3 regions of the Peribacillus sp. SIMBA_075 genome follow, and region 2 is predicted to be linked to each of the others. Evidence: riboswitches for the same ligand, from Rfam matches in the RefSeq annotation. Region 2 holds a riboswitch; each other region holds the start of a gene.
What was found. Region 2 has a riboswitch for S-adenosylmethionine ahead of SB775_RS06385 (bifunctional homocysteine S-methyltransferase/methylenetetrahydrofolate reductase). Riboswitches for the same ligand answer to the same signal wherever they lie in the genome.

Region 1 (3,277 bases), on a different contig from region 2:
AAATTTTTAAACCATGCCAACAAATAAAAGGAGATCCACAGCAGAACTATCTTCATAAAATAAATTATGAATAGATCTGTTGTGAATCTCCTAGTCTCCGTCACATATATTAACTTATAATTTACAATATACTAGTTTGTGAAAACGCTGTCAATTATTTGGCGAGGAATTATTCTATTTTTCTGTAATTTTTTTCAACTTCCTCGTTCGACCCCATTAAACGATATCCCATAATTCAGTTTTGGAAGTGGTGATTGCCGACGCTCCAGCATCAAGGGCGTTCAGGACTTCATCTGAAGTACGTATGAGGCCGCCTGCAAAAATCGGTGTCTGCAATCGTTCCTTCACCTCTTTTATCATCCATGGCATGGCGCCTGGCAAAACTTCGATATAGTCCGGCTTGGTTTTCTGCACCAGCTTATAACTTTTCTCCAGCGCATGTGAATCTATTAAAAAGATTCGCTGGATGGCAATGACCCCCTTTTGCTTCGCCTTCAATATAACGTTTGATTTAGTTGAAATCAGCCCATATGGATTATATTCCTGACAAATGAATTCTGTCGCGTACTCATCACTTCTTATGCCATGGATCAAATCGACATGATAAATCATTTTCTTATTATGCTGCTTTGCCATCATACTTACGTTTTTCAATTGTGATATATGCAAATCAAGAAACACACCTATTTCATAGGAACTTTCTAAAAATCTTTCGAAATCCTTCATGCTTGCCGAAGCAGGCAAAATCTTCTGGTCCATTATTTCCCTCCTTATCTCCTGGAAAACTATAAGTAATTTAGTATATTTTATAGAGCTTGATTTATCAAACACATTGTGAGGTATGGCATTTCAACCTACCCTTACACTAACATACCTGGCATCCCCTTTAAATATTGTGGCTAAAAACGATCCATCATATTGAAAGTTTCATTTTCAATGCACCTTCGACGAGTTCATACGATTTAATTGTGCCAACGGGGATTTTTCTCACGATGTTCCAAGCATTAACATTCATTTTGATCTTTCTATTTTCGAATTCAAAAAATGGCGGTTTGTTAAATATCCTTCGGTTAATGAAGTTCCTGTCAATTGGTTCCATTTCCACTAATTCAAATGAAATCGTTCTTTTTTCCACGTGAACCGGTTTTAATGTAATCCGGAAAGCTACGTTTTTCTTTAACATCATTTTTTTCACTTCCGTCGTTCCGGAAAGCACTATATGCTTTGGCGTAATCTCGACTTTAATATCCTGACCATATGATTTCATTCTTAAGATTTTCTCTATCATGGCTTCAGTTACCGTTATCGGTAAGCCATTTTTGAATGGACTGAATGTACTCATCCTTGCATTCCCCTCCTGCCGCTCATATGAAACGTCGGTTATAGCATATGCCGGGTTCCCTGATGTAGTTAACATTTCAACCCATATTAATAATCGGTATATTCGAAATCTTCCACCTTCATTACTTGACCTTTATAAAAACTACCTGTATAGTCTTAATTAATTTAATAGACAACTCTTATCCAGAGAGGTGGAGGGACTGGCCCTTTGATGCCTCAGCAACAGACTGATCATGTACTGTGCTAATTCCAGAAGTGTAGAAACTTGAAGATAAGAAGAGTATATAGCTTTGCTGCCAACACCTCTTCTTATTTTTAAGAAGAGGTGTTTTATTTTTAGGCTCTTTTCGTAAAGATTGTTGTTTTTAAAACGAAAGGTTGATTGGAGCGGAAGTGCGAGACTCCTGCGGGAGCAGCGGGACAGGCGAGCATCTGGAGGGGAAATCAACCACAACTCACTACCTGGTAAATAGCAACAAAGTACGTGAAAACAGCCTATTTTTAAAAGGAAAGAAGGAATGCAACATGTCAATCACATTAACGAAGGCACCATTCAGGGCCGATCACGTCGGAAGTTTATTAAGACCAGAACGTTTACATATTGCCAGAAAGCAACTTAAGAAAGGTACCATTTCAGCAGAGCGGCTTCGTGAAGTTGAAACCGAAGAAATCAATCGGATTGTCGAAAAACAAATTGAAGTTGGATTGGAGGCCGTGACGGATGGTGAGTTCAGACGAACATGGTGGCACTTTGACTTCCTCGAACATTTAAATGGCATCGAGGGATATGTGACTGAAAAAGGTCTCACATTCGATGGTGTGGAAACAGAGAGATATAACGTTCGCAATACCGGGAAGGTTTCATTCAATCCTGAACATCCCTTCATTCGCGATTTCATTGAATTGAACAAAATCGTGAACGGACGCGCCGTTGCCAAGCAAACCATTCCCAGTCCGAATCAATTATTTGCTGTAGGCATTCATAATGAAGACATCTACCCTGATATTGAAGACTATGCTAATGATATCATCAAAGCGTATCAGCATGCTTTGAAGGCTTTTTATGAAGCAGGTGTACGTTATCTTCAATTGGATGATGTATATATTGCCAGACTTTCAGCTCCAGATTTCCAGTTCAAAGATGGAAAATATACGAGGGAACAGTTAATCGATCTTGCACTTCGCGTAATTAATGGCGCATTGGAAGGCAAACCAGAAGACCTTGTCGTCACTACACACCTATGTCGTGGGAACTACCAGTCGACTTGGGCGTTTGAAGGAAGCTATGCCCGTATCGCCCCAACTTTATTGGCAAAAGAATCAGTGGATGGATTTTTCTTGGAATATGATGATCAACGCTCAGGAGATTTCAAGCCATTGGAATACATTCCAAATGGCGGTGCACGGGTCGTACTGGGTGTCGTCACTTCAAAAAATGGAGAAATCGAAGACAAGGAAGCTGTTAAGGCACGCATTGAAGAAGCCTCGCACTTCGTTCCTCTCGAACAATTATGCTTAAGTCCGCAATGCGGCTTCGCCTCCACCCATCACGGTAACAAGCTGACCGAAGAACAGCAATGGGAAAAGCTGAAATTCGTCGTTGATGTAGCAAAAGAAGTATGGAAATGATTTTTTAGCGGAGACTTTAATTCTGATTTACAGGATTTGAACAACCTAATCGGCCCGCACTGATATGGGAGCCGATTAGGTTCTTGCAATAATACATTTCCATTCCTTTAATGACTCTTTAGATAACGGTATCAAGTTTTGCTATTTATGAAACTAACGATGAATGATAAAACCATTTGACATATCGATAATTCTCGATATAATGAAATGTATGAAAACAATCGAGATATTTAAAGCATTATCCAATGAATCCAGGTTGCAAATCTTACAATGGCTCAAGGCGCCTGAACTCCACTTCACCCCTCAT
Region 2 (3,277 bases):
TTTTGTAGCTTCATATACCTCTTCAATCTGCTCCACCGAATAAATTGGCTGTGTCAAAAAGGATTGAGCACCACATGCAATCTTCTTTTCCATTCTCTGAACAGCTTTATCCAGATATTTCACATTGGGATTAAAAGCGGCGGCAATTTTAAAATTTGCCCGTTGGCCCAAACTTTGACCGGAATAGGAAAGACCTTCATTAAATTGTTTGACCATACTTATCAGGTCAAACGACGATAAATCATAAACCGAAGTGGCACCTGGGAAGTCCCCAATTTTAGAAGGATCTCCGGTGATGATCAATAACTCATTCAGCCCCACTGTCTGCAGACCCATTAAATGTGACTGCAGGCCAATTAAATTCCGATCCCGGCATGTTATATGCACCATCGGCGTTACATTCAATTGGTTCTTCAGTAAATTAGCCAGTGCATCATTCGATATCCTTGGTGAAGCAAGTGAATTATCCGCTAATGTAATTGAATCGACCCCTGCTTTTTTCAAAACCTCAGCACCAGTCATGAAACTCTCTATTCCCAACTTTTTCGGTGGATCAAGTTCAACTAGTATCGTCCTTTCAGTTTTGGCCTTTTCGTAAAGTGGGATTTCCAACTCTCTATCAATCACTTTAATTATTTCTATTTCACGGGTTTTAGTTATTTTCTCTTTTACTGGTACCAAACTTCCAATTGCATTCTTTACAGCTTGAATATGCAAAGGCGTCGTTCCACAGCAGCCTCCTATGATCGTGGCACCTTGCTCACGCAGCTCGAGGGCACTTGAACCGAAATATTCCGGCACAGCTTTATAGACAAGCCTTCCATCCACATAATCCGGAAGGCTGGCATTAGGATAAATGGCAATCGACGCTTGCTTTGGCAAACTTACTTCTTCCAAGGCCCTAATCATATGATGTGGACCGAGACGGCAATTCACCCCAACAACATCGGCACCCAATTGCTCAAGTTTTTGAAAGGCTTCATTTAAATGGATTCCATTTTGAAGATTACCCAGTTCATGCATCGAAACATTTGCGATGATCGGCAGTCCAGTTTCATTTTTAACGATTTGCAGGACGGTTTCAAGTTCTTCCAGGTCATAGAATGTTTCTAGGAGAATCCCATCAGGATTTTCCATCAGCAGACTGTATAGCTGTTCTCGAAAACCTCGCTTTATCTCTTCAATGCTTAAATCCGATTTCCTGATATTCCGCTGTGCCCCTATGGTACCGAAGACATATGCCTTTCCTTTTGCCGCTTTTTTAGCAAGGATGACTCCCTGGCGATTGATTCTGCTTACTTCATCTTCTAGTCCATGGCGTTTCAATTTGTTGAAGTTGGCTCCGTAGGTATTCGATTGAAGGATATCTGCACCAGCTTCCAAATAAGCACGGTGGATGGACACTATTTGATCTGGGTTCGTACAGTTTAATTCCTCATAACATTGATCGATGCCATTAGAGTACAGTAAGGTCCCCATTGCCCCTTCCCCAACCAGCATTCTTTCTTTCACTTCTTTACGAAAATTCATCATTACATCCTCTCTCAAAAACAATCCTGTTTTTGTCGTTTTATATGAGTATGAGAGAAAAGAAAAAAAACCTTCTCAAAGAAGAAGGTTTTTTGAAACATTCTCCTCATCTATCAAGCTCTGCTTGTTGGATTTAGCACCTTTGCCTAAGCTGGTTGCTGAGGTTTCTTCGGGCCAGTCCCTCCACCTCTCTCGATAAGATCCATTTATATAATTTTCACAAGATTTCAAAATTTGATTATATTTAATTTACATTAATAATCTGTCAATTTCAATACCTGATCGTCATTTTTTTCACTTTTGCAAAAATCATTCAATCTTTTGCAGCTTGAACTCTCTTTAATATCCTTTGTTTCCAGGCTTCCGCTAACGGATCCAGTTTAAGTAAAGCGTTTGCGCCTTCCAGCCCATCTCGTTTATGAAGGATCACCTCTGCTGCATAATGAACTGAAATTTTTTCTTGCAAACGATCTATTAGCACGATTTCGTTTTGTTTATTTATCGTTCCTTCTTGAAGTACTTTTGCAAAATAACCAGTGAAACTCGTTTTTAGCACGAGTTCCAAAAACTTAGGTTCTTGATTGAAGTGGGAAATGGTCGAACAAGGAATCCTCCCCTGGTTAATTTGAACAATCACTTCGCCTATTTGATAAATATCGCCGATATATGTTGATACCTCCGTCATCCCCGCTATGGTTAAATTTTCACCGAATGCAGGGATATCCAGCTTTTTAGAGAATTTTTCATTCCATAATGAATAATGCTCAAAGGGGTAAAAGCACAAAGCCCGATCAGGACCCCCATGGAACTTTACATTACCTACCCCATCACCAATTATGCCAGATCTAGTTACTGTCACATTATCCTGTGCTTGTTTATCCATGGCTGAAAAGATATCGATATTCGAAAAATTTTCCTGTTTGGGCCTTCCTGCATGAAGCGATTTGATTTTTCCATTTTCCATTTTTAACATCATCTTCCGTTCATTTTAATTTATATCATCCCATATGTTTAAATTATACTAAAAATCCATTTTTTCTGTAATTATTTATGAGAATATAGTGGATCGGAACATACAAAATCCCCCATGATCCGTTAAGCGGTCGAATATCATTGATTTCCAGAAAAAATCATAGGATAGTTTAGTAATTTTGTTGCTATTTCAGAATTAAATATGGTAGAATATGAACACAATATATAGTCGAAAACTACAACCGTTCGCCTATATGTTGATTTTCACGATTGAATTCCTCATTGTCGCTCTTTAGGGAGCGAATTTTTTTGCCTTCATTTTCATCCACTATTTTCTTTTAATCCCATTAATCGGGACATATCGATCCAATACCTATTTGTACATGCATTACTTATGTAATTTTAACGAATTATTTCTTTGTAAAGTCTTTCATAATCTTGCCATTCCCTTGGCTAAAACGAGCAAAAAGCCGAGCGACATAATGCGTCTTCCGCTCAGCTTCCTGTTTTATGCTTGTTTCTTTTTTTTCGGTGCCGCTTTCTTTCGGGTCGTCTTTTTCTTTTCCGGTTCATCATGTTTCGTTCGGTCAATGGATGCCTGTAAAGCCTCCATTAAATCTGTTACATTGTTGGAAACTGGCTCTTTTGTTTTGGCTGTAATCGTCGTTTGTCCCGTTTTCTTCGATTCAATCAATTCAAGTAATGCGGTTCGATAATCATCGGTGTATTTTGCCGGATCGAAAGTAGTCGTTAATTGATCTATCAATAACACGGC
Region 3 (3,277 bases), on a different contig from region 2:
ACCCTGAATATGTAAATGAATCTCCTTTTGAAAAAGCATGGATGATCGTGCTTGAACCATCAAATAGCAGTGATATTGAAGATCTGATGAGCGCTGAAGAATATGAAAGTTTGATTAACGGTTAAAATAAAGGAGAGGGGGGCCTGGAAAGGCCTGCTCTCTTTTTCATTTTGTACAATTGCAGTTGCGCACATAATTCGTGAGATGGAGTGATGACATGGAATGGGGCGAGTTCGATAAAGTGATCATTGTAGAAGGCAGTTCCGATAGAAAAAAAGTTGCCTCCGTTTTAAATGAAGATGTGGATATAAGATGTACGAATGGGACCATATCATTAACTAAGCTCGATGAATTAGTGGATGAATTGATGGAACGTGATGTTTATCTCCTGTTTGACGCAGATGAATCAGGAGAAAAGCTGCGGAAGCAATTCCGAAGGGAAATGCCGGAAGCGAACCACCTGTATATTAATAAAATGTACAAAGAAGTGGAAAGCTCACCCGAACATCATATCGCAACTGTGCTTTTATCTGCCAATATGAATGTGAAAATGAAATTTTTAAGTCAAAGGATGAACGATTAATTGATGCAGGAATGGAAAGAAGAAGAGTGTAAGATTGCCGTTGAAAAAGGGGAAACCTTTTGTTTATATTTATATACGCCTTTATGCGGTACCTGTCAGGTGGCTTCCAAGATGCTGACGATATCCATGGAACTTTTCCCGGAATTGAAGGCAGGCAAAATGAATATGAACTATGTCCAAGCAATCGCCGAATCGTATGAAATTGAAAGTGTCCCTTGTTTATTGCTTTTCAAAAAAGGACAGCTGCACAAAAAAATATATGCCTTTCAATCCGTTCCTTATTTGTATGGATTGCTTAAGGAAATCAGCTAAGAAACCAATCAGAACCGGATTGGTTTTTTTATGCTCCCAAATTGAAATCAAAAAAAGAATATTCTAACAATTCATTGACTGATTAATTCTAAAATGCTATATTTTGAATTAAGTAAGTAACGGCTGAATTTAATAGTTCTTATCAAGAGTGGCGGAGGGACTGGCCCGACGAAGCCCGGCAACCGGTATAAATTTATATACGGTGCTAATTCCAGCAGAGTGTTGGCTCTGGAAGATGAGGTGTGTTTTAAAACCTCTTCTTGTGGAAGTGGTTTTTTTGTTTATGAAAGGCCAGGTTTTCATGAAATTCCAACTAAATCCATAGAAAAAGGTGAAATCATATGTCAGAGAAAAAGTTGCGTTTTGAAACATTGAGTGTTCATGGCGGTCTGCAAGCTGATGAAACAGGTGCCCGGGCAGTCCCTATCTACCAAAGCAATGCATACTTGTTCAAAGACACAGACCATGCAGCGAATTTATTTGGTTTAAAGGAGAATGGTTATATATATACACGACTCCATAATCCCACGGTCAGTGTTTTTGAGGAAAGAATGGCCTTATTGGAAGGCGGTATCGGCGGATTGGCAACTGCAAGCGGAATGGCAGCCATCTCACTGTCAATCCTGAATATTGCCGGTGCAGGGGATGAAATTGTTTCAGCCTCTACATTATATGGCGGCACGTATAATCTTTTTGAAAATACTCTTCCTAAATATGGGATTAAGGTGAAGTTCGTTTCACCTGATGACCCAGAAAGTTTCAAAAGGGCAATTACGCCAAGAACAAAAGCCATATTTGCTGAAACGATCGGAAATCCAAGTTTGAGGGTCCTTGATATAGAAGCAGTAGCGGACATCGCCCACGAAGCCGGGATACCTTTAATTATCGATAATACCTTCGCTACACCGTATCTATGCAGACCAATTGATTTTGGGGCGGATATTGTCATCCATTCCGCTACAAAATGGATTTTGGGAAATGGAACGACGTTAGGCGGTGTCATAGTGGATGGAGGGAAGTTCGACTGGAACTCGCCAAACTACCCTGGCTTTACGGAGCCAGACCCAAGCTACGACGGTCTTGTATACGCCGATGCAGTTGGACCTGCTGCTTTTATAACGAAAGCCCGAGTGCAGTTGCTTCGTGATTTAGGTCCTGCGCTAAGTGCCCAAAGTGCATTCCAGTTTACGCTTGGACTTGAAACGCTGCATGTAAGAATGAAAGAGCATCTTTCGAACACCAAGTCTGTTATTCAATATTTGGAAAATCACCCTGCCGTGACTTGGGTTTCACATCCCGGTAAAGAGGATCATCCAGATAAAGCCCTTGCGGACAAATACTTGCCTAAGGGAGCAGGATCTGTTGTGACTTTTGGAATACAGGGTGACCGCGAAGCCGGGGCAAAACTTATCAATTCGGTGGAATTATGGTCCCATGTAGCTAATGTAGGGGATGCTAAGAGTTTAATCATCCACCCTGCCAGTACGACCCACCAACAATTGAATGATGCAGGTCTGGCGAAAGCGGGAGTGCGTGCTGATCAGGTCCGTTTATCCATCGGGATTGAAAATGCAGAGGATTTAATAGAAGATTTAGAGCAGGCAATTGAAAAAGCGACGAATATCGTCTCCCTGACGTCTAAAACGGTTTAAGCAAAAAGTCCAGTTCATTCTTTTACTAGAAATAATATACATTGCACTCCTTTTTTATCTATGATAAAATTTCCCCATACTAAAGAACTTAATGTTGTACAAATATTCTATATATTAGCTCTTATCAAGAGAGGTGGAGGGATGTGCCCGATGAAACCCGGCAACCGACAAGGAGATTCCTTGGAAAGGTGCCAATTCACACAAAGTTTAATTACTTTGGAAGATGAGAGGAAGGCCAGCTTCTTCACCTGCCTTTCTGCTCATGCAGAAAGGTTTTTTCTATTTCATTTGGGAAAACCTTCATGAAAGGAAAAAATGGTATTAAAAACTGACTAATAATGTAGAGAAATCAACTAAGTTCATAGGTTTTATTGGATAAAAGAGGTGAGCATTAATGATTACATTGACGAAAGTAAGTAAGCTTTTCCGAACAGGAAAAGGAAACGGTGAGACTATTAAGGCAGTAAATAATGTGAATGTTGAAATAAATAACGGCGAGATTTTCGGTATTATTGGTTACAGCGGAGCGGGGAAAAGTACTTTGATCAGAATGCTCAATGGATTGGAAACACCTACAGAGGGATCCGTTGTGGTGGCTGGGAAGGAAGTTTCAAAAATTAAAGGGGCTCAGCTCCGTAAGGCACGTCAGGAAATCAGCATGATTTTTCAACATTTCAATCTATTATGGTCCAGGACCGTTCAGGAAAATATATCCTTCCCATTGGAAATT

Region 1: another riboswitch for S-adenosylmethionine. It lies ahead of SB775_RS16715 (5-methyltetrahydropteroyltriglutamate--homocysteine S-methyltransferase); the one in region 2 lies ahead of SB775_RS06385 (bifunctional homocysteine S-methyltransferase/methylenetetrahydrofolate reductase).
Region 3: another riboswitch for S-adenosylmethionine. It lies ahead of SB775_RS15005 (O-acetylhomoserine aminocarboxypropyltransferase/cysteine synthase family protein); the one in region 2 lies ahead of SB775_RS06385 (bifunctional homocysteine S-methyltransferase/methylenetetrahydrofolate reductase).

Annotation. Positions count from the first base shown of each region.
Region 1 is NZ_JAWRYN010000023.1:43,802-47,078, reverse strand. Features, by position in the region: gene SB775_RS16725 (glycerol-3-phosphate responsive antiterminator) at 217-759, opposite strand; gene SB775_RS16720 (hypothetical protein) at 914-1,342, opposite strand; SAM riboswitch class I at 1,518-1,619, shown strand; gene SB775_RS16715 (5-methyltetrahydropteroyltriglutamate--homocysteine S-methyltransferase) at 1,867-2,970, shown strand; gene SB775_RS16710 (ArsR/SmtB family transcription factor) at 3,182-3,277, shown strand, end outside.
Region 2 is NZ_JAWRYN010000005.1:116,157-119,433, forward strand. Features, by position in the region: gene SB775_RS06385 (bifunctional homocysteine S-methyltransferase/methylenetetrahydrofolate reductase) at 1-1,530, opposite strand, end outside; SAM riboswitch class I at 1,634-1,732, opposite strand; gene SB775_RS06390 (MOSC domain-containing protein) at 1,844-2,494, opposite strand; gene ku (non-homologous end joining protein Ku) at 3,011-3,277, opposite strand, start outside.
Region 3 is NZ_JAWRYN010000019.1:24,157-27,433, forward strand. Features, by position in the region: gene gcvH (glycine cleavage system protein GcvH) at 1-125, shown strand, start outside; gene SB775_RS14995 (toprim domain-containing protein) at 218-583, shown strand; gene SB775_RS15000 (thioredoxin family protein) at 587-895, shown strand; SAM riboswitch class I at 1,032-1,137, shown strand; gene SB775_RS15005 (O-acetylhomoserine aminocarboxypropyltransferase/cysteine synthase family protein) at 1,237-2,547, shown strand; SAM riboswitch class I at 2,666-2,777, shown strand; gene SB775_RS15010 (methionine ABC transporter ATP-binding protein) at 2,942-3,277, shown strand, end outside.